2 linked regions of the Peterkaempfera bronchialis genome follow. The protein of the gene in region 1 interacts with the protein of each later gene in a pairwise test. Links are inferred from orthologs where the notes say so. Each region holds a gene or a part of one and is shown in the gene's direction. Other genes may lie near its edges.

What was found.
Region 2: the proteins of C7M71_RS27055 (region 1) and paaC interact in binary tests that used the Escherichia coli proteins (3 or more experiments, as listed by UniProt). The link is inferred for Peterkaempfera bronchialis from one-to-one orthologs.

What each region holds. Positions count from the first base shown.
Region 1 is NZ_CP031264.1:6,332,482-6,335,519, forward strand. What follows is about bases 54-2,780. They hold C7M71_RS27055 (response regulator), read left to right. Parts: upstream 54-919; coding sequence 920-1,642; downstream 1,643-2,780. Other genes in these bases: C7M71_RS27050 (sensor histidine kinase), read left to right, coding at 54-905. Also shown: more of C7M71_RS27050, read left to right, coding at 1-53. UniProt on the Escherichia coli protein: Member of the two-component regulatory system DpiA/DpiB, which is essential for expression of citrate-specific fermentation genes and genes involved in plasmid inheritance.
Region 2 is NZ_CP031264.1:1,853,799-1,856,963, forward strand. The notes cover bases 116-2,969. They hold paaC (1,2-phenylacetyl-CoA epoxidase subunit PaaC), read left to right. Parts: upstream 116-1,037; coding sequence 1,038-1,901; downstream 1,902-2,969. Other genes in these bases: paaA (1,2-phenylacetyl-CoA epoxidase subunit PaaA), read left to right, coding at 116-729; paaB (1,2-phenylacetyl-CoA epoxidase subunit PaaB), read left to right, coding at 726-1,028; paaD (1,2-phenylacetyl-CoA epoxidase subunit PaaD), read left to right, coding at 2,027-2,470; paaE (1,2-phenylacetyl-CoA epoxidase subunit PaaE), read left to right, coding at 2,470-2,969. In the rest of the region: more of paaA, read left to right, coding at 1-115; more of paaE, read left to right, coding at 2,970-3,165. UniProt on the Escherichia coli protein: Component of 1,2-phenylacetyl-CoA epoxidase multicomponent enzyme system which catalyzes the reduction of phenylacetyl-CoA (PA-CoA) to form 1,2-epoxyphenylacetyl-CoA. The subunit C may be essential for structural integrity of the alpha subunit.

The sequences.
Region 1 (3,038 bases):
CGCCCCGCCGCGACGAGGTCCACCTGACCGCCGAGCGGGTCGTGGTGGTCAACACCTCCGCCATCGGCGGCGGCCACCACGGCCACCACCACCATGGCCTCGGCACCGTGGTCACCTTCCGCGACCACACCGAACTCCAGGCCCTCACCGGCGAACTCGACTCGGTACGCGGCTTCGCCGAGTCGCTGCGCTCCCAGGCCCATGAGGCCGCCAACCGGCTGCACGCCATGGTCTCGCTGATCGAACTCGACCGCACCCGCGAAGCCGTCGACTTCGCCACCGCCGAACTCGCCCTCGCCCAGGAGCTCACCGACCGCGTCGTCGGCGCCGTCTCCGAACCGGTACTCGCCGCCCTGCTGCTCGGCAAGGCCGCCCAGGCCGCCGAACGCGGCGTCGACCTCACCCTCACCGAGGAGAGCCGCCTCGACGACCGGGTACTCCCCGCCGACCTGCCCGCCCGCGACCTGGTCACCCTCCTCGGCAACCTGATCGACAACGCCGTGGACGCCGCCATCGAGGGCGCCGCCCACCACCCCGGCCCGCCCACCGTCACCGTCACCGCCCGCACCGAGGGCGGCGAACTGCTGCTCCGGGTCGCCGACACCGGCCCCGGCCTCGACCCGCAGACCGCCCGTCAGGTCTTCCACCGGGGCTGGTCCACCAAGCACCGCGACGGCGCCCCCGGCACCCCCGGCGGTGACGCCGGCGGGCGGGGGCTGGGGCTCGCGCTGGTCGCCCAGGCAGCGCGGCGCAACGGCGGCACCGTCGAGGTCGGCGGGGAGGTCGGCGGGGAGGGCGGCGGGGAGGGCGGTGCGGTCTTCACCGTCCGGCTGCCCCTGGCCCGGCACCCGCACCCGCGCGCGCACCCGCACCCGCACCTCGCCGAGCGAACCGCCGCGCCATGACGACCGGAGGAACCATGTCCGGCAGACCCCGCATCGACGTCCTGGTCGTCGAGGACGACCCGGTGGCCGCCGCCGCGCACACCCTCTATGTGCGGCGCGCTCCCGGCTTCCGGCCGGTCGGCACCGTCCACACCGCAGCCGCCGCCCGGCACTTCCTGGAACGCCGCCGGGCCCAGGACACCCCCGTCGACCTGGTGCTGCTCGACCTCTACCTGCCCGACGGCCACGGCCTCCAGCTCTGCCGCGCCCTGCGCGCCGCCGGGCACACCGCCGACGTCATCGCCGTCACCTCCGCCCGCGACCTGGGCATGGTGCGGCAGGCCGTCTCCGCCGGGGTGGTCCAGTACCTGCTGAAGCCCTTCAGCGGCGCCGCGCTCCACGACCGCCTGGAGCGGTACCGCCGCTTCCGCGACACCCTCGGCCGGGCCGGCGAGGCCACCGGCCAGGCCGAGGTCGACCACGCCTTCGCGGTGCTGCGCACCCCCGAGCGGAGCGACCTTCCCAAGGGGCTCAGCGCCCCCACCCTCGACGCCGTCACCGCCACCCTGCGGCGGACCGGCGGCGGCCTCTCCGCCACTGCGGTCGCCGCCGAGGTGGGCGTCTCCCGGATCACCGCCCGCCGCTATCTGGAACACCTGGTCGGCGCGGGCCTCGCCGTGCGCGAGCCGCAGTACGGCCAGGTCGGCCGCCCCGAGCTCTGCTACCGCTGGCGGACCGCCGACCGGGGCGGCGGCTGAGCCCGGCCCGTGGGGCCGGTGTCTCAGCGGTCGCGGACGGCCAGGGCGAGGTAGCGGTCGTCCTCGTCGGTGTAGCGGACCAGGTCCCAGCCGGTGGCGGCCAGCAGTGGCCGGAGGTGCGGTTCGGCGCGCAGGTCGTCCGGGGTGAGCGGGCGGCCGTGGCGGGCCGCGAGCGCGGCGCGGCCCACCGGGTGGAACAGCGCCAGTCGGCCGCCGGGGCGGGTCACCCGGGCCAGTTCGGCCAGGGCCGCCGCCGGGTCGGGCAGATGGGAGACCAATCCGGCGGCGAAGACGGCGTCCAGGGCCCGGTCGGGCAGCGGCAGCCGCGCGCAGTCGGCGACCAGCAGCGCGGCCGAGTCGGTACGGCCCTTGGCGGCGGCGGTCCGCAGCATCGCGGGCGTCAGGTCGGCGCCCAGCACCGTACCCGCACCGCCCACGGCGGCACGCAGCGCGGGCAGTGCGCGGCCGGTGCCGCAGCCCGCGTCCAACACCGCCTGACCGGCCGTCAGCCCCAGTGCGGCGACGGCCGCTTCATAGCGGGGCCGTCGTCGGGGAAGCGCAGCTCCCAGTCGGCGGCGCGGGAGGTGAAGAAGGCCCGGGTGCGGGTGTGGTCGGCGCGGGCGGCCACCAGGGCGGCGAACCGGTCCAGCACCCCGTCCCGCCATGGGGCCAGCGCCGCCACCCGCTCGGGCGCGGCGGCCAGTATGGCGTCCCCGCCGTGGGCGCGCGCCTCCTCGGGGGCGCCCGCAGCAAACGCCTCGACGGTCTCCCGCTCGGCCTCCAGATGGAACTGGAACCCCCACGCGGAACCGCCCACCCGGAACGCCTGCACCGGGTAGCGCTCCCCGGTCGCCAGCAGCACCGCGCCGTCCGGCGGGTCCACGGTGTCGCTGTGCCACTGGAGCACCTGGAACCCGGTCCGCTCCGACCCGGCGAGCAGCGGGTCGGCCGCCGCCGCACGGGTCAGCCGGACCGGCTCCCAGCCGATCTCGGGACCCGCCGCGCCCCGGAAGGCCGCGCCTCCGGCGGCCTCCGCCAGCAGTTGGGCGCCCAGGCAGAGGCCGAGGACGGGCAACTCGGCGGCGAGTGCGGACCGCAGCAGGTCCAGCTCGGCCCGGCGGGAGGGGAAGCCCTGGTCGCTCCAGGCGTCCTGCGGCCCGCCCATCACCACCAGGGCGGCCACCCCGCTCGGCAGCCCGTCCGGCACCGGCTCGCCCAGATGGGTGCGGCAGTGCCGCAGCTCCAGCCCGGCCCGCCGCAGCGCGTCCCCCACCGCGTACGGGCCCTCGCCCGCCCCATGCTCGACCACCAGCACCGCCGTCACCGGCACTCCTCCCACGCTCTGTCCGCTCGCCCCCGCATCGTACGAGGCCGCCCGGTGGTCGGGCGGTCCGCT
Region 2 (3,165 bases), 4.5 Mb from region 1 along the record:
TACCTCTACTCGGCCGCCGAGACTCTGGGCGCCGACCGCGCGGACCTGACCCAGCGGCTGATCGAGGGGCGCCAGAAGTACTCCTCGATCTTCAACTACCCGACGCTGACCTTCGCCGACGTCGGCGTGATCGGCTGGTTTGTGGACGGCGCGGCCATCTGCAACCAGGTGCCGCTCTGCCGCAGCTCCTACGGGCCCTATGCCCGCGCCATGGTGCGGGTCTGCAAGGAGGAGTCGTTCCACCAGCGGCAGGGCTATGAGCTGCTGATGACCATGATGCGCGGCACCGCCGCCCAGCGGGAGATGGTGCAGGACGCGGTCGACCGCTGGTGGTGGCCGTCGCTGATGATGTTCGGCCCGCCGGACGGCGACTCCCCCAACTCCGCCGCCTCGATGGCCTGGAAGATCAAGCGGCACACCAATGACGAGCTGCGCCAGAAGTTCGTGGACATGACCGTCCCGCAAGCCGAGCGGCTCGGCGTGACACTGCCCGACCCCGCACTGCGCTGGAACGAGGAGCGCGGCCGCCACGACTTCGGCACCCCCGACTGGACCGAGCTGCAACGCGTGATCAGCGGCGACGGACCGTGCAACAGCGAACGGATCGCGCGGCGCAGAGCCGCCCACGAGGAGGGCGCCTGGGTACGGGAGGCGGCGAGCGCCTACGCCGCCAAGCAGGCCGCCCGAGCCGCAGAAGCCGCAGTAGCAGCAGAAGGAGCAGCAGCATGAGCAGCACCGGGAGCGCCCGGGCCGAGTGGCCGCTGTACGAGGTCTTCGTCCGAGGCAAGCGCGGTCTGAACCATGTCCACGTCGGCTCGCTGCACGCCTCCGACGACCGGATGGCGCTGCTCGCGGCCCGCGACCTCTACACCCGCCGCAACGAGGGCGTCTCGCTCTGGGTGGTCCGCTCGGAGCACATCACCGCCTCCACGCCCGACGAGAAGGACCCGTTCTTCGCCCCCAGCGGCGACAAGGTCTACCGCCACCCCACCTTCTACGACATCCCCGACGACGTCCCCCACATCTAGGAGCAGGGCATGAGCGACGACGACCACGTCTATCTGTCCCTGGCCGAGGCCGAGGGGCACCCCGGGGGTGAGGCCCGCTGGGCGTTCGGGACCGGCTTCGAGGACCCGCTGCACGGCGTGGACACCGCCGTGCCCGCCGGGATCGACGCGGCGGAACTGGCCGGGTGCTGCCTGGCGCTCGGCGACGACGCCCTGGTCAGCGCGCAGCGGCTGGCCGAGTGGTGCACCCGGGCGCCGGAGCTGGAGGAGGAGATGGCGCTGGCCAACATCGGCCTCGACCTGCTCGGCCAGGCCCGGCTGCTCTATGCGCGGGCCGGGCAGGCGGACGGCACCGGGCGCGACGAGGACGCCTACGCCTACTTCCGGGACGCGGACGACTTCCGCAGTGTCCGGCTCGCCGAGCTTCCCAACGGCGACTTCGCCTTCTCCACCGTCCGGCTGCTGGTGCTCTCCTGCTGGCGGCTGGCGCACTTCGACCGGCTCGCCGCCTCGGCGGACCCGGTGCTGGCCGCCATCGCGGCCAAGGGCGTCAAGGAGCTCACGTACCACCGCCAGTTCGCCGCCGAGTGGGCGGTGCGGCTGGGCGACGGCACCGAGGAGTCGCATCACCGGATGCGGGCGGCGCTGGACCGGGTCGCCCCGTACCTGGACGAGCTCTTCGCGGCCCGCCCCGGGTTCGGCGTCGACCCGGCGGCCATACGGGACGAGGTGACGGCGGTGCTCCGCCAGGTCCTGGACGCCGCCGGGCTGCCGCTGCCCGAGGCCGCTGCCCTGCCGGGGCACGGCCGGGCGGGCGACCACACCGAGTACCTGGCCCCGCTCCTCGCCGAGCTGCAGAGCGTGGCCCGCGCCCACCCGGGGGCGACCTGGTGACCGCGCGACCCGCCACCGGCCCCACCGGCCTCGCCGGTCTCGCCGACCTCGCCGACCTCGCCGACCTCAGGGATGCGCGGCGGGCCCGGCAGATCGCCGAGCAGGTGCCCGACCCCGAGCTGCCGATGCTCACCCTGGCCGACCTCGGCGTGCTGCGCGGCGTCGAGATCGGCCCGGACGGCACCGTCGTCGCAAGCCTGACGCCCACCTACTCGGGCTGCCCCGCCATGGCCGAGATGCGCGCCGACGTGGCCGCGCGGCTGCGGGGGGCCGGATTCGCCCGGGTGGAGATCCGCACCGTACTGGACCCGCCGTGGACCACCGACTGGATCACCCCCGCCGGCCGCCGCACCCTCGCCGAGCACGGCATCGCGCCGCCCCACCCGGCGCCCCGACGCGCCACCGGGCCGATCCCGCTGGAGCTGACGGCCACCCGGCGTTCGGTGGCCTGCCCGCGCTGCGGGTCGGCGGAGACCGAGGAGACCTCGCGCTTCGCCTCCACCTCCTGCAAGGCGCTGTGGCGCTGCCGCGGCTGCCTGGAGCCGTTCGAGTACGTCAAGGAGATCTGATGGCCCCGACCACCGCCCCGACCACCGCCGGGCCGCTGCCCGCGCGCACGCGTCGCCGCCCGGCCTTCCACGCCCTGCGGGTCGCCGAGGTCGCGCCGCTGTGCGAGGACGCCGCCGTCATCAGCTTCGAGGTGCCCGGCCCGCTGGCCGACGAGTTCGCGCACCGCCCCGGCCAGTCGCTCACGCTGCGCCGCGAGGTCGACGGGCGCGACGAGCGCCGCTCGTACTCCATCTGCTCCCCGGCGGGCTCGCCGCCCCGCATCGGCGTGCGCACCGTGCCCGGCGGCCTCTTCTCGTCCTGGCTGGTGCACGAGGTACGCCCCGGGGACACCATCGAGGTCATGGCCCCGACCGGCGCCTTCACCCCCGACCTCACCGAGCCCGGCCACCATGTGCTGATCGCCGCCGGCTCCGGCATCACGCCGATGATGTCGATCGCCGAGTCCGTGCTCACCGCCGACACCCGCTCCCGGGTCACGCTCTTCTACGGCAACCGGCGCAGCGACACGGTGATGTTCGCCGACGAGCTCGCCGACCTGAAGGACCTGCACCGCACGCGCTTCCAGCTCGGACACGTCCTCTCCCGCGAACCCCGCGACGCCGAGCTGTTCTCCGGCCGCCTCGACGCCGACCGGCTCGCCGCGCTGGTGGACGCCCTGGTGGACGTGGAGACCGCCGACCACTGGTGGCTCTGC